3 regions of the Anoxybacillus sp. ST70 genome follow, and region 1 is predicted to be linked to each of the others. Evidence: riboswitches for the same ligand, from Rfam matches in the RefSeq annotation. Region 1 holds a riboswitch; each other region holds the start of a gene.
What was found. A riboswitch is a leader RNA that binds a small molecule or an ion and turns the genes downstream of it on or off. The one in region 1 is predicted to bind S-adenosylmethionine.
Positions count from the first base shown of each region.

Region 2: linked by a shared signal. The riboswitch ahead of K1I43_RS09105 (methionine ABC transporter ATP-binding protein) and the one ahead of metK (methionine adenosyltransferase) in region 1 are both predicted to bind S-adenosylmethionine.
Region 3: linked by a shared signal. The riboswitch ahead of K1I43_RS02325 (methionine biosynthesis PLP-dependent protein) and the one ahead of metK (methionine adenosyltransferase) in region 1 are both predicted to bind S-adenosylmethionine.

Region 1 is NZ_JAHZOF010000002.1:11,707-17,233, reverse strand. Features, by position in the region: gene K1I43_RS03265 (tetraprenyl-beta-curcumene synthase family protein) at 27-1,097, opposite strand; gene K1I43_RS03260 (alpha/beta hydrolase) at 1,072-1,890, opposite strand; gene K1I43_RS03255 (gamma carbonic anhydrase) at 1,973-2,503, shown strand; gene K1I43_RS03250 (phosphatase PAP2 family protein) at 2,577-3,095, shown strand; gene metK (methionine adenosyltransferase) at 3,141-4,346, opposite strand; SAM riboswitch class I at 4,467-4,575, opposite strand; gene pckA (phosphoenolpyruvate carboxykinase (ATP)) at 4,750-5,527, shown strand, end outside.
Region 2 is NZ_JAHZOF010000005.1:190,813-196,339, forward strand. Features, by position in the region: gene K1I43_RS09090 (hypothetical protein) at 1-570, shown strand, start outside; partial or broken gene K1I43_RS09095 (transposase family protein) at 708-1,374, shown strand; gene K1I43_RS09100 (hypothetical protein) at 1,587-2,060, shown strand; SAM riboswitch class I at 2,351-2,456, shown strand; gene K1I43_RS09105 (methionine ABC transporter ATP-binding protein) at 2,531-3,559, shown strand; gene K1I43_RS09110 (methionine ABC transporter permease) at 3,549-4,217, shown strand; gene K1I43_RS09115 (MetQ/NlpA family ABC transporter substrate-binding protein) at 4,235-5,059, shown strand; gene K1I43_RS09120 (carboxymuconolactone decarboxylase family protein) at 5,132-5,476, shown strand.
Region 3 is NZ_JAHZOF010000001.1:447,975-453,501, forward strand. Features, by position in the region: gene K1I43_RS02310 (hypothetical protein) at 1-26, opposite strand, end outside; gene K1I43_RS02315 (HD domain-containing protein) at 144-680, shown strand; gene metC (cystathionine beta-lyase) at 700-1,839, opposite strand; gene K1I43_RS02325 (methionine biosynthesis PLP-dependent protein) at 1,843-2,946, opposite strand; SAM riboswitch class I at 3,019-3,126, opposite strand; gene K1I43_RS02330 (cupin domain-containing protein) at 4,051-4,533, opposite strand; gene mscL (large conductance mechanosensitive channel protein MscL) at 4,659-5,054, shown strand; gene K1I43_RS02340 (Rpn family recombination-promoting nuclease/putative transposase) at 5,083-5,527, opposite strand, start outside.

The DNA.
Region 1 (5,527 bases):
TTTCTTCCATTATACACCCGTTTTCCTCACGCATACATCCATTTTTTCCATTTTCGATACATTCGTCCGTTCCAATAAAAGAAATGAGATGTTATACCACCTGAGCGCAACAATTGTTTCGCCAACTTACGAATGGCGTTTTGCTCGTGCACCTTTTCATCCGATAAATATAGCCCAAGCAACCCCCGATGAATAAAGCGATGAAATTCGCGATGCGGCAACTGCGCGATATGCCGATCTGCTTCTTCAACGAAATGACATAAACGAGCGAATAGCGTTTCTTCATTTGGATAATAAAAACAAAAATTTAAATCTCCACCTTGTCGATCTTCTTCTTGATCAATCAAATAATCAAGTAAAATGTGCAGCCCTTGCACGTATGGGAAATAGCTGTTTCGTACCCGTTCAGCAAGACGTTGATCAAAAGAATCGGTACAAGCGTAAGCGACTAAACAAAAAATACCGAGCGTTGATCCAGAACAAGCGGAAAATTCATACCATTCCATTTTCGGCAACGACGCTTCATGTTGGGAGAACCATTGCTTCAGACGCGGAATCCGTTCTTCCTTCTTCACATGTTTATGTACTTGTAAGTCGCAATAATATGATGCAAGTTCATGTAAAAACGGGGCAATGATATGATAATGCCGAACTTCTGCTAATGTCTCTTGACACGTGTCGACAAGGGCATGCAAATAACCACCATCATCTTGTTCCGTACGATAGCGGTAATATGCCTCTTTTTTTGCCCCGACCGTTAACGCATGCATCATTGACTCGTGCAGCGCACGAAAATCGGTCGGATCAAGTGACGTGCTTCGATCGCATAAATTATCTAAGTAATCGCTAATCGTTTGATAAGCAACGATAAAACGAATGCATCGCTCCATCTCTTTTCCAGCAAGCAACGACAAAATCGCTCCTCCTTCACAATGAAACGTTTTTGTTGCGATGCTTGCTAACGCTTGTTTGCGCAATTCCTCGTTCGGAATCGCCTCCGCTCTTTTTTTCCAAATATCTAATTCGCGATGAACGATCGGAAAAACGCGACGATATACAGCCCGCATTAAACTAAAAGGATTTGTTGGAACGCTCAATAAGCTCACCTCTTTGCAATTGCAACGTTAAAAACGTATGGGCATATAAAAATACTTGTTCTCGCTCAAGTTCGTTAAAAATTTCATGATATAGTTTTGGCCACTCTTTATACACTTTTTCACTAACCATCAACTGATCAAACCATGATTTCACTGCACTTTTATCAACAATTTTGTCATCCCCCGCCTGCATAACGAGCATCGGAACATCTGGTAAGTGTTCAATTTTTTCATGAGCGATGCGAATGGCTTTGACTAACTCGCGATACCAACGAACAGATACTTTCGTCACATATAATGAATCGTTTTTGTCCATCTCTCGCACTTCTTCATTTCGGGTCGCCATCTCTACCGTTAATCCTGATGGAAATCGCTTTTTCGGATGAATGACATTTAAAATGCGTGAAGCGACCTCAAGTGCTTTCGACGGATAATGAACGAGCCCTAAACACGGGGACGATAAAATGACACCGCGAACAGGCAGTCGCTTTTCTTGCAATGTGCGAATGACGACAAGTCCTCCCATGCTATGACCGAGTAAAAAAATAGGCTGTTCATACACGCTTGCTTCATGCACCCAACTCGCGACCGCTTCTATATATTCGTCAAATGAATCAATATGCCCTCGTCGGCTACGCGATGTCGTTCCTTGTCCTGGTAAATCCCCTGCAACGACATGAAAACCGTGCATACGAAACATTTCAATGAGCCATTTATACCGACCGTGATGTTCGGCAGCACCGTGAACGATGACAATTGTGCCTTTTGCGTTTTCTCCTTCCCATTTCCACATAAACATCCCTCCTTTATATTTACGAATAGACGAAAAATTTGTACACTAAATATAACAAAATGAAACGAAAGGGACGAGCCAAATGATTTATCCATATAAAGAACATACACCAAACATTGCGTCTTCCGCTTTCATCGCCGATTACGTCACCATTACAGGTGATGTAACGATTGGAGAGGAAACGAGCATTTGGTTTAACACCGTCATTCGCGGAGATGTCGCACCAACGATCATCGGCAACCGTGTAAACATTCAAGACAATTGTGTCCTTCACCAAAGCCCAAACAATCCACTGATCATTGAAGATGATGTGACCGTCGGCCATCAAGTTATTTTACATAGTGCGATCGTAAGAAAAGAGGCTCTCGTCGGTATGGGTTCTATCGTTTTAGACGGTGCTGAAATTGGTGAAGGGGCTTTTATCGGTGCCGGCAGTCTTGTGCCTCAAGGAAAGAAAATCCCTCCTCGCACACTTGCGTTCGGACGCCCCGCAAAAGTAATTCGAGAATTAACCGAAGAAGATGAGCGTGAAATGGCACGAATTCGCCGCGAATATGTCGAAAAAGGACAATATTATAAGTCGCTTCAATTAAACAAACCACGCAATAAATAAGCGTGGTATTTTTACATTGTTTTATTATTGACTTAACATATATATTTTATCATAAATTCAGGGGGATTTGCTTATGTTGCGAAAATGGTACGATTGGGAGTGCAAGTTGTTTTACAGCATTAATCGTTATTTTGATCGGAAGTGGCTTAACGCGTATTTTCGCTCGATTACGCACATTGGAGGAGCGACATGCTCGATTACAACCGTATTGCTAGCCATTTGGTTGCTACGTGACGAATGGCAGGATGCTGCTATCGCGAGCGCGGTCGCATTGGCACTTAGTCATATTCCTGTCGCAATGATGAAAAAAATGTACCCACGCAAACGACCGTATATTTCACTTCATGACACAAAAGTAACAAAAAATCCGTTAACTGATCATTCATTTCCATCCGGACATACAACCGCAATATTTTCTGTCATCATTCCATTTTTACTATACGCTCCGGCATTAACGATTTGGCTCTTGCCCATCGCGTGTAGCGTCGCGATTTCGCGCATTTATTTAGGACTTCATTATCCATCTGATGTGCTTGCTGGCTGTATGCTCGGTACATTAGTTGGCATCGCTTCATTTTCTGTTCTTACTTAAAAAACAAGAAAGGAGAGCTACATCTTGTAACTCTCCCTTTTTTCCTTACTTCGCCAACTGTAACGCTTGTTGTTTTAACACTTCTGCTTTATCTGTACGTTCCCAAGGAAGATCAATATCTGTGCGGCCAAAGTGACCGTAAGCAGCTGTCTGTTTGTAAATCGGGCGACGAAGATCAAGCATTTTAATAATGCCCGCTGGGCGAAGATCAAAGTTGTTGCGCACCACTTCAATTAATACATCTTCAGATACTTTGCCTGTGCCGAACGTATCAATTGAAATCGATACAGGTTTTGCAACACCGATCGCATACGCTAACTGCACTTCGCATTTATCGGCAAGACCCGCTGCAACAATGTTTTTCGCTACGTAACGTGCCGCATACGCTGCTGAGCGGTCTACTTTCGTTGGATCTTTTCCTGAGAATGCCCCGCCGCCGTGACGTGCATAACCACCGTATGTGTCAACGATAATTTTACGTCCTGTCAACCCTGCGTCACCTTGTGGACCACCGATGACGAAACGTCCTGTTGGGTTGATAAAATATTTTGTGTTTTCATCGATCAATTCTGCCGGAACGACAGGTTTAATGACATGTTCTTTAATGTTGCGCACAATTTGATCTCGTGTAATTTCTGGATGATGTTGTGTAGAAACAACGATCGTATCGATACGTACAGGTTTGCCGTTTTCATCGTACTCCACAGTCACTTGCGTTTTTCCGTCTGGACGTAAGTACGGTAAAATGTCTTCTTTACGCACTTCTGCTAAACGGCGTGCAAGCTTATGTGCAAGAGAAATTGGTAGCGGCATAAGTTCTTTCGTTTCGTTGCACGCGAAGCCAAACATTAATCCTTGGTCACCTGCACCGATCGCTTCGATTTCTTCATCTGTCATTTGTCCTTCGCGAGCTTCTAACGCTTTGTCAACACCCATCGCGATATCTGGCGACTGTTCATCAATTGACGTCAATACTGCGCACGTATCTGCATCAAAGCCATATTTTGCGCGCGTATAGCCAATTTCACGAATTGTTTCACGAACAATTTTCGGAATATCTACATATGTAGATGTTGTAATTTCTCCACTCACTAACACAAGTCCTGTTGTTACACTCGTTTCGCACGCCACACGCGCATTCGGATCATTCGCTAAAATCGCATCTAAAATCGCATCGGAAATTTGGTCACAAATTTTATCCGGATGCCCTTCCGTTACAGATTCAGATGTAAACAGACGACGTTTAGGCATTCAAACATTCCTCCTCAGTATAGTGACAAATGATACGGTACTCATCCCTCTTATTATGGTCTATCGTGAAAAAAACCTTTCCCTCAGAGGAAAGGTTTTTGCATTTGTCTGCGCCTTTCACTCTTATCGTTCAAGGGCGTTCCCTTGCCACAGGTTAGCACCTTTTCACGTATGTGACGGTTGCTGGGTTTCATCGGGCCTGTCTCCCTCCACCAACTCGGGATAAGAGTATCCGTTCATTTCAGCATCATATCACATCGGTACAGAGCAAGTCAACGTTTTTTCTCCTGTCATAGTCTCGAAAATAAATTCAAGAAAAATACACGAATTAGTATGGACTATTTATTAAAATGTGTTATACTTTTTACATAAAGATAAATCAAACAAAGGTAGGTTTTGTCCAATGAATTCCATTGAACTGACAAACAAATTATCAACACTCTTACAAAGGGATGGGGTTTTTCATAACTTATCTGTACCGCGATTAGTAGAAAAAGTATTAACTCGCAAAGAAGGCGTCCTCACTTCGTCAGGTGCAGTTTGTGCAACAACTGGAAAATATACAGGTCGTTCTCCAAAAGATAAATATATTGTGGAAGAACCATCTGTGAAACATAAAATTGATTGGGGAACTGTCAATCAACCAATTTCTGAAGAAGTATTTGATAAACTGTACAACAAAGTGATCGATTATTTAATGACGAAAGAAGAAATATTTGTATTCAACGGCTTTGCTGGAGCGGATCCAGCTTATCGCTTGCCAATTCAAGTTGTCAATGAATTTGCTTGGCATAACTTATTTGCCCATCAATTGTTCATTCGTCCAACAACAGAAGAATTACAAACGCATGAACCACAATTTACGGTCATTTCTGCACCGACATTTAAAGCAGATCCAGCTGTTGACGGCACACGTTCAGAAACGTTTATTATCATCTCATTTGAACGTCGTACCGTGCTGATTGGTGGAACAGAATATGCAGGGGAAATGAAAAAATCGATTTTCTCTGTGATGAACTTTTTGTTGCCAGAACAAGGAATTTTTCCAATGCACTGCTCAGCAAACGTAGGTCAAGAAGGAGATGTCGCGCTCTTTTTCGGTTTATCAGGTACAGGGAAAACAACGCTTTCTGCCGATCCAAACCGTCGCCTAATTGGCGATGACGAGCACGGTTGGTCAA
Region 2 (5,527 bases), on a different contig from region 1:
GAGTTTAAAAGAGAATATGATAACAATAATCCTTTTGGTGTCCAAGCTTTAAAAAGTATGTACGTTTATGTAGATAAAATATCGGATATTGACCGCATCGCCGAAAACCTTGGACAGTACGGATATCACGTTCGCTATGTATTTAAAGCGTTCGATGATTTTACATTGTCAATGCGAAATACAGCTGTTATTGCTTCTTTACTATCGGGAGCGATCGTTCTTGTTGCAGCCTTATACCTTATTTTTTCTTTTCGGGCTTATTTGCAAATACAACAAAAAGATATGGGGATACTAAAACAATATGGATATAGTTCAGAGGAAGTTCACTCAATATATTCATATAATATTTCAACTGTTTTTAAAAAAGTAACTATTTTTATATTTATATACTCTATTTTTATCAGCATATGGCTTATTCCTGTTTACCACTTTCTATATGTTGCATATGTATTGGTCATTTTATTAATCATTATATTGGTAGTTTATCGCATCATTGTGAAAAATATTTTGCAGTCATATTGTTTTAAAAATATTATCGACTTATTAAAGCTAAGTAAGGAGTTTGAGTAAACGGTCAGTTAAGCTTTCTTGTTGTAACTGTAGTTGAGTACCTAAATCCGTGACAACCCATCTTTACAATGGATGCAAACCGTTGATACGATAAGGGAAAACGACGTTGATGATTCTTCATCAAGTAGGTGAATGCGATGAAAGATTTCCAGATTCGATTTGTATGGACAGATGAGGCGGTGACTCCAAGTGCGGTGCTTGCTCTTGTTGGCTACTTACTACATTAAAGAAAACTGGATAAACGAGTAAACCCGCTTCGGCTCCCAACCGTTCGTCGAGATGTGCACATTTCACATAGCGATGTCATTCGCTCGATGATCGGCTTGCCTGCCACAGGAAAAACGGATGTTGATCATATCGAAGCGTATCGTCAGGACGATATGTTTTCGACATCGCTGGGTATTCAGCACGTGCCTTCTTCCCAAACGTTAAGATAGCACCTCGATCAGCTCGCTTGTCTTTCAATGACCGAAACAATTCCTTTGGAGGAGTTCATGTGTCTGCTGATTCAACGACATGCCGCCTCGTCCCCTTGTTGGATCAAAGGGAGGACGACATGGCTCCAACTTGATGTAGATAGCTCTCCATTTGACAACTCCGACGAAAAAAGAAGGAGTGAGTCGAACGGATGAAGGATTTGATGGTTTTACGCCGTTGTTTGCGTATGCAGGGAAGGAAGGCTATATCGTTCATGCTGAGCTGCGTCCAAGAAAACAACATGTGCAAGACAACCTGTCTTCGTTTTTAACCACCGCCATCCGTCGAGCTCGTCCACTGGCCTCGTCTCGTCTGCTCACTCGCGTGAAACATCGCTGCATCAAGAATTTTTTGAAGTTAGGAGGAGCATAAGCAATGTATAAGTTAAAATAAAGAACTTCCGATTTTTATCTAAAACAGGCTAACATAGCATATCTCGGATGAGTAATCAATTAAATAAGAATTAAGATCTCTAAAATCCACGGTACTGATGTTCAACTAGCATTATGAGTAAATATACGATGTGAGGAGAAAAAGTAATGAAAATTAAATTTAAAAATTTGGTTTTAGCTACTACCCTAGCATTTGCTTTTACCTTGTCATTAGAGGGGTTTTTTGGATCGTTAATTACAACTGAAGCTAGTACTCTCCAGAAGCAAGTATATAAAGAGGGGAATGTAACAATTACAGTTACTCCTACAGTAGGGAGTTCAATAGCCGATTTAAGCAATTCAAAGTCAAAAATTACCCCACTTGATACTATCGTTCGAGGAAATAAAAAGACGAAAACAGTTCAGAGTATGTATGGTACGGTCACAATGACAGTTACTTATGATCGAAATCGAACAACTAAGACTTCTACGATTACGGGGATTTATTCTTTAGAAAACACCGACTCTTACTTGAAATTACTTGATAAATGGTATACTCCCAGTGTTGCACAAGCCGACTACTATGACTCATTTCATAAAGTTTATGTAACGATTAGAATTACAAAAGAAGAATGTGATTAATGTATTCACTCAGCCTGTAGCTATATAGATACAATCGAAAAGTTTACCCTCATTTTTTTGGACTGAAGGGGCTGATCGAAAACGTATTAGTGTTTTGGATCAGCCCTTTACGCTTTCGCGTAAGCGGTTGTTGCTCGGTCGCCCGACATTAGCAACATAATGATTCCTTATATTGAAGTCAAAAAATTTTTTATTGACATCGTCCTTCTTTCGATGATATACTCACATTCGTAGTTCAGCATCATTCTTGAATACATTAAAACGTTAACTGAATAAAGCGTTTAAAAGCGCTCTTATCAAGAGAGGTGGAGGGATGTGCCCGATGAAACCCGGCAACCGTCAGCGCTGCTGAAATGGTGCCAATTCACACAAAGCGTTTGCTTTGAGAGATAAGAGACAGAATGGATGATAACGCCTTTCTGTTCTCTTGAGCAGAAAGGCTTTTTTCATGGAAGGAAGGTGACAGCGACGTGATTACTTTATCAAACGTAACGAAAGTATACAGAGCGGCAAGCGGAAATGTGACTGCGGTCGATCATGTAAACTTGCATATTGCAGAAGGAGAAATTTTCGGCATCATCGGTTATAGCGGAGCGGGGAAAAGTTCGCTCATCCGATTGTTAAATGGGCTAGAAAAGCCGACAAGCGGTGAAGTGATTGTTGATGGAAAAGATATGGGGAAAATTAGTGGGAAACAATTACGACAAGCGCGTCAGCAAATCGGGATGATTTTCCAACATTTTAACTTACTTTGGTCGCGGACTGTACGTGAAAATATTGCTTTCCCGTTAGAAATTTCCGGTGTTCCGAAAGAGGAACGGATGAAGCGCGTCGATGAGCTTATTCAACTCGTCGGCTTGCAAGGAAGAGAAAATGCATACCCGTCGCAATTGAGCGGAGGGCAAAAACAGCGCGTCGGCATTGCGCGTGCGTTAGCGAACAACCCGAAAGTGTTGTTATGTGATGAAGCGACATCAGCGCTTGACCCACAAACGACGGACTCCATTTTAGATTTGCTCGTCGATATTAATAAACGTCTCGGTTTAACGATCGTGTTAATTACACACGAAATGCATGTTATTCGTAAAATTTGCGATCGCGTAGCGGTCATGGAAAACGGAAAAATTGTTGAAATGGGCGAAGTGCTTCATGTATTCCGTAAGCCAGAGCAACCGATTACGAAACGATTCGTCCAACAAGTGACGGAGCCGGAGGAAACGAAAGAAGCCATGTTGCATCTTCTCGAACGATATCCGAACGGCCAAGTTGTTCAGCTTACATTCGTCGGCGAAGCGGCTGAGCAACCGCTCATTACACAGCTTATTCGTCAATTTGATCTAAATGTGAATATTTTGCAAGGGAAAATTTCGCAAACGCATCACGGTTCATATGGGGTGTTATTCATTCATTTAGACGGTGCGAATGAAGAAATTGAGCGAGCACTCGCTTTTATTCGCCAGCAAGAAGTTGAAGTGGAGGTGTTGGCGAATGTGGAATGAACTATTTCCGAACGTCGTTTGGGATAAAATATGGGCGGCGACGATGGAAACATTGTATATGACAGCTATCTCTGTTATAGCAACGTTTGTGCTTGGCATTTTACTTGGTTTATTGCTGTTTTTAACGTCTAAGGGAAACATATGGGAAAATCGTCTCGTTAACGGTGCCATTGCGTCGTTCGTCAACATTTTCCGCTCGATTCCGTTTATTATTTTAATTATTTTGCTTATTCCGTTTACCAAACTTGTTGTTGGTACAATTCTTGGAGCAAACGCTGCGTTACCAGCTCTCATCATCGGTGCCGCACCGTTTTATGCGCGCATGGTAGAAATTGCGCTTCGTGAAATTGATAAAGGTGTCATTGAAGCAGCAAAAGCGATGGGGGCGACGACATCGACAATTATTTGGAAAGTGCTCCTCCCAGAAGCGCTTCCTGCACTTGTATCTGGAATTACAGTCACAGCGATTGCGCTCGTTGGATATACAGCGATGGCAGGAGTTGTTGGTGCTGGAGGGCTTGGAAATTTAGCGTATTTAGAAGGATTCCAACGCAACAATAACGATGTGACATTTGTTGCAACTGTGCTCATTTTAGTCATTGTCTTTATTATTCAGTTTATTGGTGACTTTGTCACTTCTAAAATAGATAAACGATAAAAAGGAGGAAGAAACAAATGAAAAAATGGATCTCTTTACTTGTTGCTGCAGTTGTTATTTTAGCGCTTGCTGCTTGCGGAAAAAGCGAAAGTGCGGAAGAAAAAACAAATAAGCTTGTCGTTGGTGCATCAAATGTGCCACATGCGGAAATTTTAGAGCAAGCAAAACCGATTTTAAAAGAAAAAGGGATTGAATTGGAAATCGTGACGTTCCAAGACTACGTGTTACCAAATAAAGCGTTAGCTGATAAAGAGTTAGATGCAAACTATTTCCAACACATTCCTTACTTAGAAGCACAAATGAAAGAACATGGTTATGATTTTGTGAATGCTGGCGGTATTCATATTGAACCAATTGGCGTATACTCTAAAAAATATAAAAGCCTTGAAGAACTACCAAACGGGGCAAAAATTATTATGAGCAACTCTGTTGCAGACCACGGTCGCATTTTATCGATGCTTGAAGAAAAAGGTTTAATTAAATTAAAAGATGGTGTTGATAAAACGAAAGCAACAGTTGATGATATCGTTGAAAATCCGAAAAACTTAGTGTTTGAAGCAGATGTCGAAGCAGGTTTACTTCCACAGGTTTATAAAAACAATGAAGGAGACGCGGTATTAATTAATGCCAACTATGCGTTAGATGCTGGCTTAGATCCAGCGAAAGATCCAATTGCGGTAGAGTCGCCAGAAAACAACCCATATGTTAACATTATTGCAGTTCGTAAAGGTGACGAAACACGTAAAGAAATTCAAACGCTCGTTGAAGTGTTGCAATCAAAAGAAATTCAAGACTTCATTTTAGAAAAGTATAACGGTGCTGTCATTCCAGCGACAAAATAAGGATGTCCATTCGGGCATCCTTTTTATATTTTTCCGGAAACGACACATGCTAAAAAGGAAGGAGGAGTGTGTATGTCGATGGAACAATTTTTACACGAATATAAAAAAGGATTAGGAACGTTTACACAACAAATGACGAAAGTCGGGCAAACGTTTCAGGCGTTTACAGAGGCGTGTTTTGAGGAAGGGACGTTGTCGAAAAAAGAAAAGCAACTGATTGCCTTAGGGATTAGTGTCGCGAAACAAGATGAATATTGTACGATTTATCATACGAAAGGGTGTATCGATGAAGGAGCGACAGAAGAACAAATATTTGAAGCGTGTGCGGTTGCCGCTGCGTTAGCCGGCGGGGCGACAATGAGCCAAGCAGTCACGCTCGTTCGACAATGTATTGATGAATTTACTCGCACGCATTAAAAGGATAGGGCTCCCTATCCTTTTTTTACATATGTGATAAAATGCACTTTA
Region 3 (5,527 bases), on a different contig from region 1:
ACCGATAATAACAATGATAAAAACATACGTATCCTCCATACTTTTTTCACTTATTATGAAAGAAAAACAGAAAAAATATGTATTGCCTTTCTTAAATAAGACATGGTATGATAATTAGAAAAACAAAAAAGGGGGCATGCACAATGAGACGTGTCACATTAACTGACATCTTCCTTCACCCCATCACTCAAAAATATGTAAAACGTTCAGGCGTCGCACACGCCATCGCTACCGCATATCATGCGTATCGCCTTGCCCTGCAATATGGAGTAAATGTCGATTTAGCGACAAAAGCGGCACTGCTTCATGATATTGGGCATTATGAATGGTACTCAAACGGAACGTGGGACTATGAAACATATAAACAAAACGACATTCATGCGATTAAAGGGGCGGAGCGAGCGCACAAATTGCTTATTCGACTCGGTGAACATCCTCAACATGCCAAAGAAATCGCCCTCGCCATTTTGCTTCATACCGATTCGTATCTTCCAGAAGGAGAGCTAAAACGAAAACCGCTTCAGACGATCGTTAAACTTGCCGATGAAGCAGATGAAGAACCAGGTGGCAAACATCACTATCGCCAAATCGATGACGAACTCGCTTTGAAAAAAATTCAACAACTCGATCGCATGGTCGAGCAACAACTACAACGCGATGCCCTCGACCAAATTAGCTAAGGCTAGGCATATGCCTAGCCTATACATATGATAACGCCTGTTCAAAGTCCGCAATTAAATCATCGATCGCCTCGAGTCCGACGCTTATGCGCAACAACCCGTCCGTAATGCCGCGACGAAGGCGTTCTGCTTTCGGCATCGCCGCATGCGACATTTTTGCCGGATAAGATAAAATCGACTCTACCGCTCCTAAACTAACCGCAAATACCGGAATGTGCGCATATTTCACAAACGTCCGCACCGCTTGTTCATTTTCCAATTCAAACGACAACACCGCCCCAAACCCACGCGCTTGATCGCGATGAATGACGTGCCCTTCGTGATGCGAAAGCCCCGGATAATATACGTGCGCCACTTTCGGATGACGATGTAAAAACTGCGCGAGCTGCATCGCTGAACGGGAAGCATAATCAAGCCGAACGTGAAGCGTTTTTAGCCCGCGCAGCACAAGCCACGCATCTTGCACGCCGAGCACCGCACCGAACGCATACTGCAACTTCCGAAGCTCTTTGGCTAGTCGCTCATCTTTCACAACCGCAAGTCCAGCGACGACATCGCTATGGCCGGCTAAAAATTTCGTCGCGCTATGGAGCACGACATCGACGCCGAGATCGAGCGGACGCTGCAATAAAGGTGTCGCGAACGTATTATCTAAAAACGTCAAACAACCGTGGGCTTTCGCAAGCTTCACAACCCCGCGAATGTCCGTAATTTTCAGCAGCGGATTTGACGGCGTTTCCATATAAATCACTTTCGTATTCGGACGAATATGGCGCGCTACGGCATCTAAATCGGTCATATCGACAAACGTATATTCAATGCCAAATCGGCTTAATACATCCGCGATGATGCGATACGTTCCGCCATATACGTCATCTGTAATTAACACATGATCCCCTTTTGACAACAACAAAAACGCCGTTGAAATCGCCGCCATGCCTGATGCGAACGCAAAGCCGCTCACTCCTCCTTCAAGCTCCGCGATCGTTTCTTCAAGCGCCTCGCGCGTTGGATTGCCTGTGCGGCTATAATCATATTTTCCAAACGTATCAAAATCAAACTGATGAAACGTCGACGCATGATGAATCGGGACGCTGACTGCCCCTGTTTGTGCATCCACTCGCCATTTATTGTGAAGCAATTGCGTTTGCCACTCCATTTGTTACACCTCTTTCATGCGTTGAAACGCTTGTGTTAAATCGGCAATTAAATCGTCATGGTGTTCAATGCCGACAGAAAAACGTAACAGTCGATTACATACGCCATTGGCAATGCGAACATCCTCTGGAATATCCATATGCGTTTGCGTCGCTGGATACGTAATAAAACTTTCGACACCGCCTAAACTTTCTGCAAACGTAATGAGCGTTAAACTGCGCAAAAACGGATTGACCCACTTTTCATCGCGCACGCGAAACGACAACATGCCTCCTCTTCCCGGATATAACACATCGGTGACGTCTTCGTGTTCACGTAAAAATTCGTAAATGGCTTTCGCATTTTGTTCGTGCTGACGCATGCGAAGAGCGAGCGTCTTCATGCCGCGAATTAACAGCCATGAGTCAAACGGAGACAGCACCGCTCCGATCGCGTTATGATACATCGCCAATTGCTCGCACAGCGCTTTTCCTTTTGCGACAATGAGCCCCGCAAGCACATCGTTATGCCCGCCTAAATATTTCGTCGCGCTATGAATGACGATATCTGCCCCTTTCGTGAGCGGCTTTTGTAACACAGGTGTGTAAAACGTATTATCGACAATAAGAAGCAGCTCATATTGTTTCGCAAACGCCGCAACCGCTTCGATATCCGCTTCTTGCATGAGCGGATTTGTCGGCGTTTCTAAAAAAATCGCTTTCGTTTTGTCCGTCACCTGTCCCTTTACCGCATCTACATCGCGAAAATCGACGTATGTAAACGACAGCCCGTATTTCTTCCACCCTTTTTCAAACAACCGATACGTCCCGCCATATAAATCGGCCGAAACGAGAAAATGATCGCCGCTTTCAAAAAGCGCAAACACCGTTTGAATCGCCGCCATGCCTGAACTACATGCAAACCCTTGATCCCCTTCCTCTAATTGCGCAATCGCCTCCTCGACGATATGTCTCGTCGGGTTTCCTGTCCGAATGTAATCGTACCCCGTCGACTGTCCGATCCCTTCATGACGATAAGCTGTTGAAAAATATACAGGTGGATTGACCGTTCCTGTCGTCGTCTCGCTTCGATTACCGATTTGCGCTAATACTGTTTCCACATGACTCATTCGCCCTCTCCCTTTCTCAAAAAAATAAAAGCCTTCTAAGAAGAAGGCTTTCTGTCCATAGACAAACGCTTCTTCTTATCTTCCGAATTGAACACCAATCCGCTGGATTTAGCACCTGACCACTTTCGGCTGGTTGCTGAAGGTTCATCGGGCCAGTCCCTCCCCTTCTCTTGATAAGAATGCACACGCATATTGAATTTTCTGATTTTTAACTAATGTACATGATTTTCAAAAAAAATGCAACTTTTTTCTTCACTAAAAGTTGCGCTTGATTTTTTCGCAACATGTCTCCCTCCCGCTTGTAAGGAAAAATCAGTGAATCAATGATTTTTGCAAATCCTTGTCTAGGGGAGCATATCGCTTGTCAAGCACATGTTGTGATGATGCACCCCTTTTTTATATAAAAAATAACAGATAAGTCTTATCTGATATAACGGAACGCATACTCATTCTTTAGCGAAAAAACAACATGTCTGAAACGATACACAAGGCAAAAGTAATAGAAATTTAGCCCAAATCTCCTTATATAGGAATATGACAAACCTTACTTTTTACAATAATGTGAATGATATCGAATTTCGGACTATAATCATGTAAAATATATCTTAAAATTATAATTACTAGGAGGTATTCCAATTAAAAAAATTCTTACTCTTACAATATTTCCGACTAATATTTTTGTATTCGGATTTTACGAGACTTTTCATATGAATGATTTTTATTATTTGATTGAAAACTAATTACTAAGGACGGAGAGCAATGGGATACTTTTCACTTGTAGCTATTATTATTTTTGCATTTTCACTATTTTTTCTTTTGAAATGTGCTTACCAGCTAAAAAAAAATAGCGATATACAAATTAAACAAAACGAACACATTATCCAATTACTAATAGAACAAAATCATAAAAAGAGATAATATCAATACTTCAAATTCTGCATTCAAATCATTACAGTTTCCTATGAACAAAATACACAGATCCAATAGAACCGACAACACTGTGTCAATAGCTTCTCGGTTTTGAAGTTGAGTACTCAAGGCAATTTTTGATGCACTTCACATTTTTTGTAGTTTGGCAGTGAAAAAGGGGACAAAAATTGTCCCCTATTTTCTTGCTGCAAGAGCATCGGCTTTTGTCGGATGGACGGTGCCGGCTGGATGTTGTGGCGGCGCATAAATGGAGTACAGCTTAAGCGGAACGTTCCCTATGTTGATCACATTATGCCACGTTCCTGCAGGCACAAAAATGGCAGAGCCATCCGTCACGCGTCTTTCAAACGTCAATTCGTTTTTCTTTTTGCCCATCCGCACAATCCCTTCTCCTTGTTCAATACGTAAAAATTGATCAACACCCCGATGCATTTCTAAACCGATATCCTCTCCGACACGAAGGCTCATCAATGTCACTTGCAAATGAGGTCCGGTCCATAACGTCGTACGGAACATGTTGTTTCGTTTCGTCGCTTCTTCTATTTGTACGACAAACGGGTTTGGTCCGTAATCTTTCGTATGTTCGCGCGGAAACGGATAAGGCATGATCGGATATGGATATACAGGCATATACACAACATTCGGATAGTAATACATGTTCTCACCTCTTTTTTTCATATTCATCGCCATGTTATGCACAACTGCCCGACTATGCGCCTCACATGCAAAAATCGACAAATAGAACGGATATATGTTAAGGTATGGAAAAAGGAGGCATGCCGATGTGGAACGAATTTAAGAAATTTGCTGTGCGGGGCAACGTCATCGACTTAGCTGTTGGGGTCATCATTGGTGGAGCATTTGGAAAAATCGTTTCTTCCCTCGTGAATGACATCATTATGCCACTTGTTGGTCTCATTTTAGGTGGCGTCGATTTTAGCGGATTATCTTGGAAAGTCGGTGAAGCAGAAGTCAAATACGGAGCTTTTATTCAAACCGTCGTTGACTTTTTCCTGATCGCTTTTTCGATTTTTCTATTTATTAAGCTGTTAAACAACGTACACGAACGAATCAAAAAACAAGAAGAAACGAAACAAACCGCACCAACGATCACAAAAGAACAACAACTGCTCACAGAAATTCGCGATTTATTAAAACAACAAAAAGAAACAACATAGCCCCCAGAGCTTTTTGGGGGCTTCCCACTCATTCTTTCTCTACGAACTGCTTTACTTCTTCTTCCGAAAGATCCGTAACGTTTGCAATATCTTTTACGCTCATCCCTTTTTTCGCCATCGTTTGTACAAGACGCTTCATTCCTTGTTTTATTCCTTGCTCCACTCCTTCTTCTCTTCCCTTTTCTAACGCCTTTTGTTCATACGAAATAATTAATTCCATCACTTGTTCTTTTTCTTTCGTCTCCATTTCATTCACCTCGCTTCGTAGTCTTCGTTCTTCTTCATCGGATAATTTTACATATGTTTCAAAAAAGCCAAACAGCAATCGTTGTTTCGCTTCGTCTAACTCCAACCGGACAAGCATACGTAAAAATTGTTTTTTCAGTTCTACTCGTTCACTTTCAGTATATCCCATTTTGCTTAGCAGTGCAGCGGCAATAGGGTTATCATTTCGAACGTAATTTCGCCAGTTT